One region of the Bacillus cereus group sp. RP43 genome, then DNA from elsewhere that is predicted to be linked to it. Evidence: riboswitches for the same ligand, from Rfam matches in the RefSeq annotation. Region 1 holds a riboswitch; each other region holds the start of a gene.

Region 1 (3,280 bases):
TTGTTTATTACAATCGATTCCGCTTGGCGGAGCGACATGTGATACAGCGGGGATTATATCACCTGCTGTATCTCTTGTCGTTTCTCATCAAGTAACAGAAGCTCTTAAACTGTTAGTGGAAGATTATGAATCACTTCGAGATGGACTTGTGTCGTTTGATGTATGGAAAAATGAATATTCATGTATGAATGTACAAAAACTTCGTAAGCATAATTGTCCTTCGTGTGGTGAGAATGCACTATACCCATATTTAAATAAAGAAAACACTTCAAAAACAGCGGTGTTATGCGGGAGAAATACAGTTCAAATTAGACCACCTCATAAAGAGGAAATGGATTTTGAACAATATAAAAAATTGCTGAATGATCGTGTGAATGATCTGAATGTAAATCCATATTTACTATCATTTTCGGTTGGAGAAAAGAGATTAGTTGCTTTCAAAGATGGCCGTGTACTTGTACATGGAACGAAAGATATAAGCGAAGCGAAAATAATTTATCATCGCTATTTTGGATAGAAAAGGATGAGTGGGATGAAAGTGAATAAAGCTTTAACGATTGCAGGATCTGATAGCGGAGGCGGCGCTGGAATTCAAGCAGATTTAAAAACATTCCAAGAGCTTGGTGTGTATGGAATGACAGCTATTACGGCAATTACTGCTCAAAATACGCTTGGCGTTCAAGGGGTATATCCTGTTTCTTTAGAAGGAATTACGGAACAGTTGAATTCAATTGGTACGGATTTAACACCAGATGCTGTGAAACTAGGGATGCTATTTAGCAGTGAAATTATTCAAATTGTGGCAGAGCATATTAAGAAATTTGGCTGGAATAATATTGTACTAGATCCTGTTATGATCGCTAAAGGCGGTGCGTCATTATTACAACAAGAAGCAGTACAAGCATTAAAAGAATATTTATTGCCACTAGCTACTGTTGTAACACCGAATGTTCCTGAAGCAGAAGTGTTAACTGGGATGGAGATTCAAAATATAGAAGATAGTAAAGAAGCTGCGAAAGTATTGCATGAATTAGGGGCTAAATATGTTCTTATGAAGGGCGGACATGCAGAATATCAAGGTAATGAAGTAATTGATTTACTCTTTGATGGTGAGCAGTTCATCGAATTTAGAAGTGAACGAATTCCTTCGAAGCAAACGCACGGAAGCGGATGTACATTCGCGTCTGCAGTTACAGCAGGACTTGCTAAAGGGTATTCAATTGAAGAGGCAGTTCAAGAGGCAAAACAATTTATTAGTATAGCGATTGAAGAGCCATTGAATATTGGAAGTGGTCATGGACCAACGAATCATTTTGCATATAAGATGAATAATAGACGTATATAAAGACATGAAAAGCCAGTTTGTTAACTGGCTTTTTTTTGTGTTTACTTTTTCTAAATTCAGGAGTAATATATCAGCCAGAATACATTTTTTGTAATACGCTGAGTCTAAATGTATGGAGCGGAGGAACCAATTTGTGCGTCGTCACTAGGGGTGAATCTTTCAATGTTGAAAGTAGGGCTACTCTCAAAGCCCGAATCCGACAGCTAACTTCGTAAGCGTCTTGAGAGAGGACGGTGCCATGATGGATACATCACTTTATCGGTCTGATTAGTATAGGAGAATATCAATCTATGTTTGAGTTCTTTTATGCTAAGGAGGATGAGGTACATGGAATTAACGCTTATTTGTGTTGGAGAAGAAAATAAGATAAAGAGTTTAAGAAAGCTAGTAGCATTTCAGCGTGAGTTAATTATTTTTACAGCAAATGAAGAGATAGCAGCTGAAGTTAGGAATTGTGGATTTGATTCGACTTATAGCTGTAATAAGGAGCAGGATTTTACTAGTATTTGCGAGCGGATTAAGAAAGTAATTTTATTAGGAGATGAGCTTCCGATAGTTAGCTTTTTCACAGAACGCATTCGTTTTTCTTTTCAAGCACCTATTACTGTTGTTACAAAGAATAAACACTATCCAGCCAGGCTCTATGAAACAATTGGAGCTAAATTTGTAGTGTTTACGAACTGTGATAATATTTCTTTTTTATTTTTTGAATAGGGTGGGGGAAACGAAGATGAAGGTACTGTTACTAGGAGATATAGCGAATCGTTGGGTGGTATCGGTAGAGCGAGTTCAAGAATTGGTAGTGCTCGATCCTATTTTCCCAAGGCCATATATAATATTGCCATCGAAAGATGCCTTATATTTAAAAACGGATATTATCGAATATGAGCAGCTACATGCAGAACTGTCACAAGTTTATATTCGGGGGAGAAATTTACGTGCATTTTTGCGTGGAGAATAAAGATTGAATGAAAAAAGAGCGAATGCTGAGTGCAACAAGCTATGCACTTCATGTAATTCGCTCTTTTTATTTCATATTTAAAAGATCATTTCTATGAAAAAGAAAGAAAAGACAAGAAAATAGATGAAAGAATATTAATAACATGTAATGTAAGCGTTTAAATGACAAAATATTTTCTTATTTTCAGTAATTTGCCTCTTTACAAGTTAAATATAGAGGAGTATATTTACTCTCATAAATCATTTATGAAATTTCCAAAAAAAACCTAAAATCGCTGAGTTCCAGAAATGGAGCGGGGGAACCAATTTTGTGCATCGTCACTTGGGGTGAATCTTTCAATTTTGAAAGTAGGGCTACTCTTTAGGCCCGAATCCGACAGCTAACCTCGTAAGCGTTTAGAGAGGAGGTTTACTTTGTGTTGTTCGTTTCGAACACTAAGTAGAGCTTAGTGTTCTTTTTTTGATAACTAGATGGTAAATTTTAACAAAAAGCGAGGGGTAGTTATGTTAGATGTTGTAATGATCGGGATTTTTGTTGGGTTAGTCGCATCAATGGCAAGTCTTGCAAGTTGGTCAGATAAAGTTGTGAAAGAAGGGAAGCAATCATGATGATTGCCTTATCGGTTATTGTTGCAGCGATTACGGTGTACTTAGTATACGCATTATTAAATCCAGAAAAGTTTTAATTAGGGGGAATCATTCATTATGATTTGGGTTGCAGTCGTTATTACAATGCTCTTATTTATTTTAGTAGCAAAGCCAACGGGGATTTATTTAGAGAAAGCCTTTCAAGGTAGCAAGAAGCTAGATAAAGTATTCGGGCCTTTTGAGAAACTTATTTTTAAAATTACAGGTGTAAAAGGATACAATCAAACGTGGAAACAGTATGCATTATCATTAGTTCTACTCAATGGATTTATGATTGTCGTTGTATATTTCATTTTCAGATTACAAGGTGTATTGCCATTAAATCCA
Region 2 (3,280 bases), 2.2 Mb from region 1:
CATAAAGGCTGAATAATTCTGCCCTAAAATAATAATAGTACATATTACAAAAGCCAAAATAGGACCGATGGGATACCACTTTGCTTGATACGGGAGCTTATTTAAATTCTTTTCTTGATGTAAAAAAGCCTGACGAAAACGATAATGGCTTATAGCAATTCCTAACCATGCAATAAATCCACAAAGTCCTGAAGCATTCAAAAGCCATATAAATGCTTGCCCTTCTCCAAATAAAGAAGCTGCAAACGCTACGATTGACACAGCCGTTGTCATAAGTAAAGCATTAATAGGAATACCTTGTTTATTTACTTTTTTTAAGCAATTTGGAGCTTTCCCTTCTTTTGCCATTACCCATAACATTCGGGTTGCAACATACATTCCAGAATTACCAGCTGATAGAACAGATATCAAGATAACCGCATTCATAATAGAAGCTGCAAATGCGAATCCAATTTTCTCAAAAACTAGGGTAAAGGGACTCATTGTAATATTACTAATGTCATTGTTAACTAGATTCTGATCTGTATAGGGAATTATGACTCCAATTATGCAAATGGTAAGTATGTAAAATAAGAGAATTCTCCAAAAGATTTGCCGCACAGCTTTTGGAATATGCTTTTCAGGAGCCTTACTTTCTCCAGCTACAACTCCGACCATTTCTGTACCTTGGAAGGAAAACCCCGCAATCATAAACACACTAAAAATGGAAAGAATACCTCCATGAAACGGTGCGTCTCCAATTGTTAGATTGTGAAATCCAATAGGATTCCCTTTGAAAATTCCGAATATCGTGGCTATTCCTAATATAATAAACGTGACTATAGTAATAACTTTTACAAGTGAAAGCCAAAACTCCATTTCTCCATAATGCTTCACTGAAAGAATATTAATTCCAAACATAAACAGTATGAATAACGCACTCCAAAGAATAGATGGACTATATGGAAACCAATATTTCATAAGAATAGCTCCTGATGAAATTTCAACTGCAAGAGTAATAGTCCAGCTAAACCAGTAATTCCAACCAATCGCAAAACCAAATGCAGGATCTACAAATTTAGCAGCATATGTACTAAAAGAACCAGATGTAGGCATATACGCTGCCATCTCTCCCAAGCTGGTCATCAACAGGTAAACAATACAACCCATCAACAAATAAGCTATAATTGCCCCACCAGGTCCTGCTGTATGAATCGTATTTCCACTTGCAATAAATAACCCAGTTCCAATGCTTCCACCTATAGAAATCATTGTTAAATGTCTCATCCCTAATTCTCTTCTTAATTCAGAAGGCTGGGAGTTAGAAGAAAAAGAAAAAAGTGAATTTCTCGTTTTTATGGGTGTTTCTTTCAAGTGTCTCATCCTTTTTTTGAATTATTTTCTAAAAAAGAGTATAAAAAAAGACACTAAAGTTCACCCAGTGTTTTTAAAAATCACCATAGTATCCCCTCTCGAAACGCTTACGAGGTTAGCTGTCGGATTCGGGCCTTGAGAGTAGCCCTACCTTCATTTAAGAAGGATTCACCCCGAGTGCAATCGCACAAAATTTGGTTCCCCCGCTCCATATGGATTCAGCGAATTGTGATATGAATTTATGTACAATATATTACTCCTATGCCCTCTTGTTTGTAAACAAGAAAATTAACGTTTTTTCAGCGGTAGATTTTTCGCGCTGTACACTTTATTTATAATTTGAATTCTTAAATTAAACTACATACTTAAAAAAAGTGAGAAGATAATTTGCTTAATAAAAACAGAGTATCTTCCTAATAAATTAATCTGAAAAATTATTTATGAAACGAGTTTTAGACCAATTGCGGCACTTAAAACCATACCTATAAAAACAAGTCTTCTCCAATCTTTTGATTCGTCATATAAAACCATACCTATAATTGCACCACCAGACGCACCAATTCCAGTCCAAATTGCATAAGCTGTTCCCATAGGTAGTGTTTCCATTGCATAAGCAAGGAATATAAAACTTAATCCAAATCCGAGGATTAAGAAAACTAATGATTGCCAATTTCGGTCTTTATGCAGTTTATTTATCATAGCAACACCAAACATTTCAAACAAACCTGCTAAGATTAAAGAAATCCATGCCATTACGATTCGTCACCTCCCTGAACTTTGTCATCTGTGACTAATTTCAAGCCAATTACTCCAGCTAATAAAAATAAAATCAAGAGTACTTTTCCCACTTTAAACGGTTCACCGAAGAATAGGATTTCAGAAAAGACAGTTCCAGCTGTACCTAACCCAACAAAAACAGCATAAACGGTTCCCACGGGAAGCTTTCTTCCTGCCATAATCATTAAATAAAAGCTGAAAAATATAGCAATGATAGTTCCCGTCCAAGTCCAAAAGTCATCAGCATATTTTAAACCAGTAACCCAAAAAATTTCAAAGAAAGCAGCAACAAATACTTTAATCCAGTCTTTACTCATCTAAAAGACACCTCCAGTTTTATTTTTACCAAAAAAAACAAAAAAAGCCTAAGAGATAATTGTTACACAGTTAATTGTGGAATATTTTAAATTTCTGTCACCTATTTTGCACTTAATGTTTTATACCTAGAAAGCTCACTAATCAGTTTTTAACACATTGGTGTGCCATAACTTTTAAAAGTTCAACATATTTTTTTGAATTCATGTAATCAACATGTTGATTTGCGAATCTCTTCATATTATCTTCTCGCTTCCCTTACTGTTTTTTTCTAATTTAGTTCAACTTCCTTGTTACATAATATTATTATGATTAAATATAATTTGTATGAAGGCTTAAGGAACGGTTGCTTTCATTTGAGTTATTTTAAATTTAAAAGCTTTTCATAATTAATACCAATGTATATTAGATATGAAAGAATGTAATATACAACATGTAAGGTCTCAATATAAAATGTTTTTTATTTGTAGCTGATATTGTAGCACTTTCAGGAAACACCAAAACATATAGTAATTAATTTAATTAAGTATCTGCAGAATCACTGTTTACTAAAAAGATGTCCACATATCTGTTCATGTTTACCTAGATTAAATCACAAAATCTCTTAAAAAAGGTATCTGTACCGTTTATTAGTTTTCATATACTTATTACATACCCAAGACGTAATCCTCCTATATACCGCCTATTACTAGAGGAAAAAATTGAATTTACAGAAGTGTAAGGTTTAAAAGAGACTGTAAAATAAGCATTAAATTATATTTAATAAGGAAGGGAACTAAAGCTCTCCCCTTCCTTTTCATATCAATTAAATATTTTTATGATAATTAAAACTTTT
Region 3 (3,280 bases), 1.0 Mb from region 1:
AATTGTACAAACTAGTGCTGCCAACAGACTTGTATTTGGAGAAATTAAGCCTCGAGATTCAGAGAGAATAAAGCGTATTATTCAAGCATTTATAGGTACGAAAGCTAGCTTTGTTTTAAGTGAAAATATTACGCAAGATATGTGGCATAAATATTTATTTATTACTGTCATGTCAGGCGTTACAACATTAATGCGTGCACCGATAGGACCAATTCGTGAAAGTGAAGGTGGACGTGAATTTATCCGAAATTTATTTGAGGAATCTGTACAAATTATGAGGGCATTAGGAGCTCCAGTTAAAGAAGATATTGCCCAGGAACATATGAAAACAATTGATAAAATTTCTTATGATATGAAGTCCTCGATGCAGCGTGATATGGAAAAAGGTTCGTTTATTGAGGGGGAGCATTTGCAAGGTTACTTACTGGATTTAGCAGAGCAATTTTCTTTAGAAGCACCATTACTAGGAGCGGTATATCAAAATTTGAAGGTGTATGAAGAAATGACATTTAACAAATCCGTAATAGAATTAGATGTATGAAATAATAAAAAAGATAGCAATATATAAGTGTATTGCTATCTTTTTTATTTGCGTATGACAAATTATTTATTTCTTTTAATTCTTTCTGTCAAATTTATTTCCTGTTCACGTTTACCATATAACTGATTAATTTCATTTGCTACTGCATCTAAATATGAGTCGGAAAAAAGCGGTTTCTTCTTTTTAGACATACGGGTCTCCTTTAAGGGTTTTTTAGTATTCATTATGTATATTTATCGGCGGATTATGCGCAATGATTTTAAATTTTTTCTTTTTAAAAATTTTTGTTTACATTTTGAAAATAAAGGAGTATTATAATCCACAGTTTCAATTTTCTAAATCGCTGAAACCGCACGGTACGGGGGACCCGTTCTTATGGATTGGTACATAATCCAATGGGGTGAATCCTTGAAGAAGGTAGGGCTACTCATAGGCCCGAATCCGACAGCTAACCTCGTAAGCGTTATATTGAGAAGGAAGGTGGAGCTTGTGCGACAAAAAAATTAATGTCTACAAGTCTATTTCTTGATGGCTTGTAGACGTTTTTTGTTTTCTGAAGAAATAGTTTATTGGCTGTAACAAGCAGAAAAGTTCGTACAAAATTATTGGAGAGTGGACAGCAGTGGTTTCATCTATTAAAAGATTTTTAATTGGAAGACCGTTAAAATCAACTGAGTTAGGCGAACAAAAGCTTAATAAAACAAAGGCGTTAGCAATTTTGTCTTCTGACGCTTTATCATCGGTTGCTTACGGTCCAGAGCAAATTTTAATTGCTTTAGCAGGTCTTGGAGCAATTGCGTATTGGTATTCAATTCCGATAGCTGTTGGGGTATTAGTATTATTGACAGCTCTTATTTTATCTTACCGTCAAATTATTTTTGCTTACCCTCATGGTGGGGGCGCATATGTTGTATCAAAAGAAAACTTAGGGATGAATCCAGGCTTAATAGCTGGAGGGTCTTTATTAGTTGACTATATTTTAACTGTTGCAGTAAGTGTATCAGCAGGTACAGATGCGTTAACATCTGCTTTTCCTAGCTTACATGCACATAATGTAATCATTGCGATTATATTTGTTATATTTATAACCATATTAAATTTACGAGGTGTAACAGAATCAGCTTCCGTTTTAGCATATCCTGTTTATTTATTTGTTTTAGCACTATTTATATTAATTGGTGTAGGGATATACAATATTTTAACTGGTCACGTTTCACCGACTTTACACACGCCGATTGGAACGCCGGTTGCGGGAATTAGTTTGTTTTTACTGTTAAGAGCATTTGCATCAGGTAGTTCGGCTTTAACAGGTGTTGAAGCGATTTCAAACGCAATTCCAAACTTTAAAGATCCTGCACCAAACAATGCAGCGAAAACTTTGCTTGCAATGGGCGCATTACTTGCTGTGTTATTTTCAGGAATTGTATTTTTAGCTTATTATTACGGAATTACACCGAGTAAAGAAGTAACTGTTGTTTCGCAAATTGCTGAACAAACATTTGGACGTAATTTCATGTACTATTTCATACAAGGCACAACAGCTTTAATATTAATTCTTGCTGCTAACACAGGGTATTCTGCATTTCCATTATTAGCAGTTAACCTTGCAAAAGATAAATTCATACCGAGAATGTTTACGATTAGAGGAGACCGTCTTGGTTACTCAAACGGTATTATTATACTTGGAATCGCTTCGATTATTTTAATTGTAGCTTTCCAAGGTCAAACAGAACATTTAATTCCGCTATATGCAGTAGGTGTGTTTATTCCATTTACACTTTCTCAAACGGGTATGGTATTAAAATGGCTTCGTGAAAAACCTGAAGGATGGGCTTTAAGATTAACGGTTAATTTAATTGGTGCAGTCATTAGTTTTATCGTTATGAGCATGTTCTTTTTAACTAAATTCGCACAAGTTTGGTCGATCCTTATTTTCTTACCTGCTATTATCTTCTTGTTCCATCGAATTAAGAAGCATTATGATGCAGTGGGTGATCAATTAAGTTTAAAAACTTGTGAGCCTCTTATTCCGATTGAGGGGAATGTAATTGTCGTTCCTGTAGCTGGTATGACTCATGTAGTAGAAAATTCATTGAACTATGCGAAGGCTCTTTCTGCAGATCAAGTTATCGCTGTATACGTTGCTTTTGACAGAGAAGAGGAAAAGAAATTTGAAGAGAAATGGAAGAAGTGGCAACCTGAAGTAAGGCTTGTTACATTGCATTCTCATTATAGAAGTATTATTCAGCCGCTCACTAAGTTCATTGATACAGTGCAATATAAAGCGAGTGAATCAAATTATCGAGTTACGGTCGTTATACCACAGTTTATTCCGAAAAAAGGCTGGCATAACATTCTTCATAATCAATCAAGTTTATTAATACGTGCGTATTTACTCTATAAGAGAAATGTTGTTATTACGACAGTTCCATATCATTTGAAAAAGTAAGAAGATTTTTTAAGGATAGTTTCACGAAAGTGAAGCTATCCTTTTTGTGTATACGCTATGCATTATTGCATATTCAACTGAAAATTATATTAATATAATTTTGTTTGTTGTGAGTAAGTAGTGTTTTCTGTTGGGATGTATGGATATTTTAATCGGGGAAGTGAAACGAATTTTATTTTGGAATAAGGACATGAGAGCTTGAAAATAAAGGGAATGAAAATACTTCTTTACGTTATATAAATAGCTGTGTTTAAATGACCTTACAGTACAAAACTTACTTGAAAACAAAA

Evidence for each region. A riboswitch is a leader RNA that binds a small molecule or an ion and turns the genes downstream of it on or off. The one in region 1 is predicted to bind cyclic di-AMP.
Region 2: it holds a riboswitch for cyclic di-AMP, as region 1 does, so the genes downstream of both, QCI75_RS11620 (amino acid permease) here and QCI75_RS23030 (hypothetical protein) in region 1, are expected to answer to the same signal.
Region 3: it holds a riboswitch for cyclic di-AMP, as region 1 does, so the genes downstream of both, QCI75_RS17675 (APC family permease) here and QCI75_RS23030 (hypothetical protein) in region 1, are expected to answer to the same signal.

What each region holds. Positions count from the first base shown of each region.
Region 1 is NZ_JARVHQ010000001.1:4,421,856-4,425,135, reverse strand. It holds gene thiF (thiazole biosynthesis adenylyltransferase ThiF) at 1-517, shown strand, start outside; gene thiD (bifunctional hydroxymethylpyrimidine kinase/phosphomethylpyrimidine kinase) at 524-1,345, shown strand; cyclic di-AMP (ydaO/yuaA leader) riboswitch at 1,432-1,579, shown strand; gene QCI75_RS23030 (hypothetical protein) at 1,673-2,059, shown strand; gene QCI75_RS23025 (hypothetical protein) at 2,076-2,306, shown strand; cyclic di-AMP (ydaO/yuaA leader) riboswitch at 2,569-2,714, shown strand; gene QCI75_RS23020 (SipW-dependent-type signal peptide-containing protein) at 2,810-2,914, shown strand; gene kdpF (K(+)-transporting ATPase subunit F) at 2,911-2,991, shown strand; gene kdpA (potassium-transporting ATPase subunit KdpA) at 3,011-3,280, shown strand, end outside.
Region 2 is NZ_JARVHQ010000001.1:2,208,715-2,211,994, reverse strand. It holds gene QCI75_RS11620 (amino acid permease) at 1-1,353, opposite strand, end outside; cyclic di-AMP (ydaO/yuaA leader) riboswitch at 1,442-1,587, opposite strand; gene QCI75_RS11615 (DMT family transporter) at 1,792-2,106, opposite strand; gene QCI75_RS11610 (DMT family transporter) at 2,106-2,447, opposite strand.
Region 3 is NZ_JARVHQ010000001.1:3,381,477-3,384,756, reverse strand. It holds gene panE (2-dehydropantoate 2-reductase) at 1-541, shown strand, start outside; gene QCI75_RS17680 (hypothetical protein) at 604-732, opposite strand; cyclic di-AMP (ydaO/yuaA leader) riboswitch at 873-1,019, shown strand; gene QCI75_RS17675 (APC family permease) at 1,164-2,990, shown strand.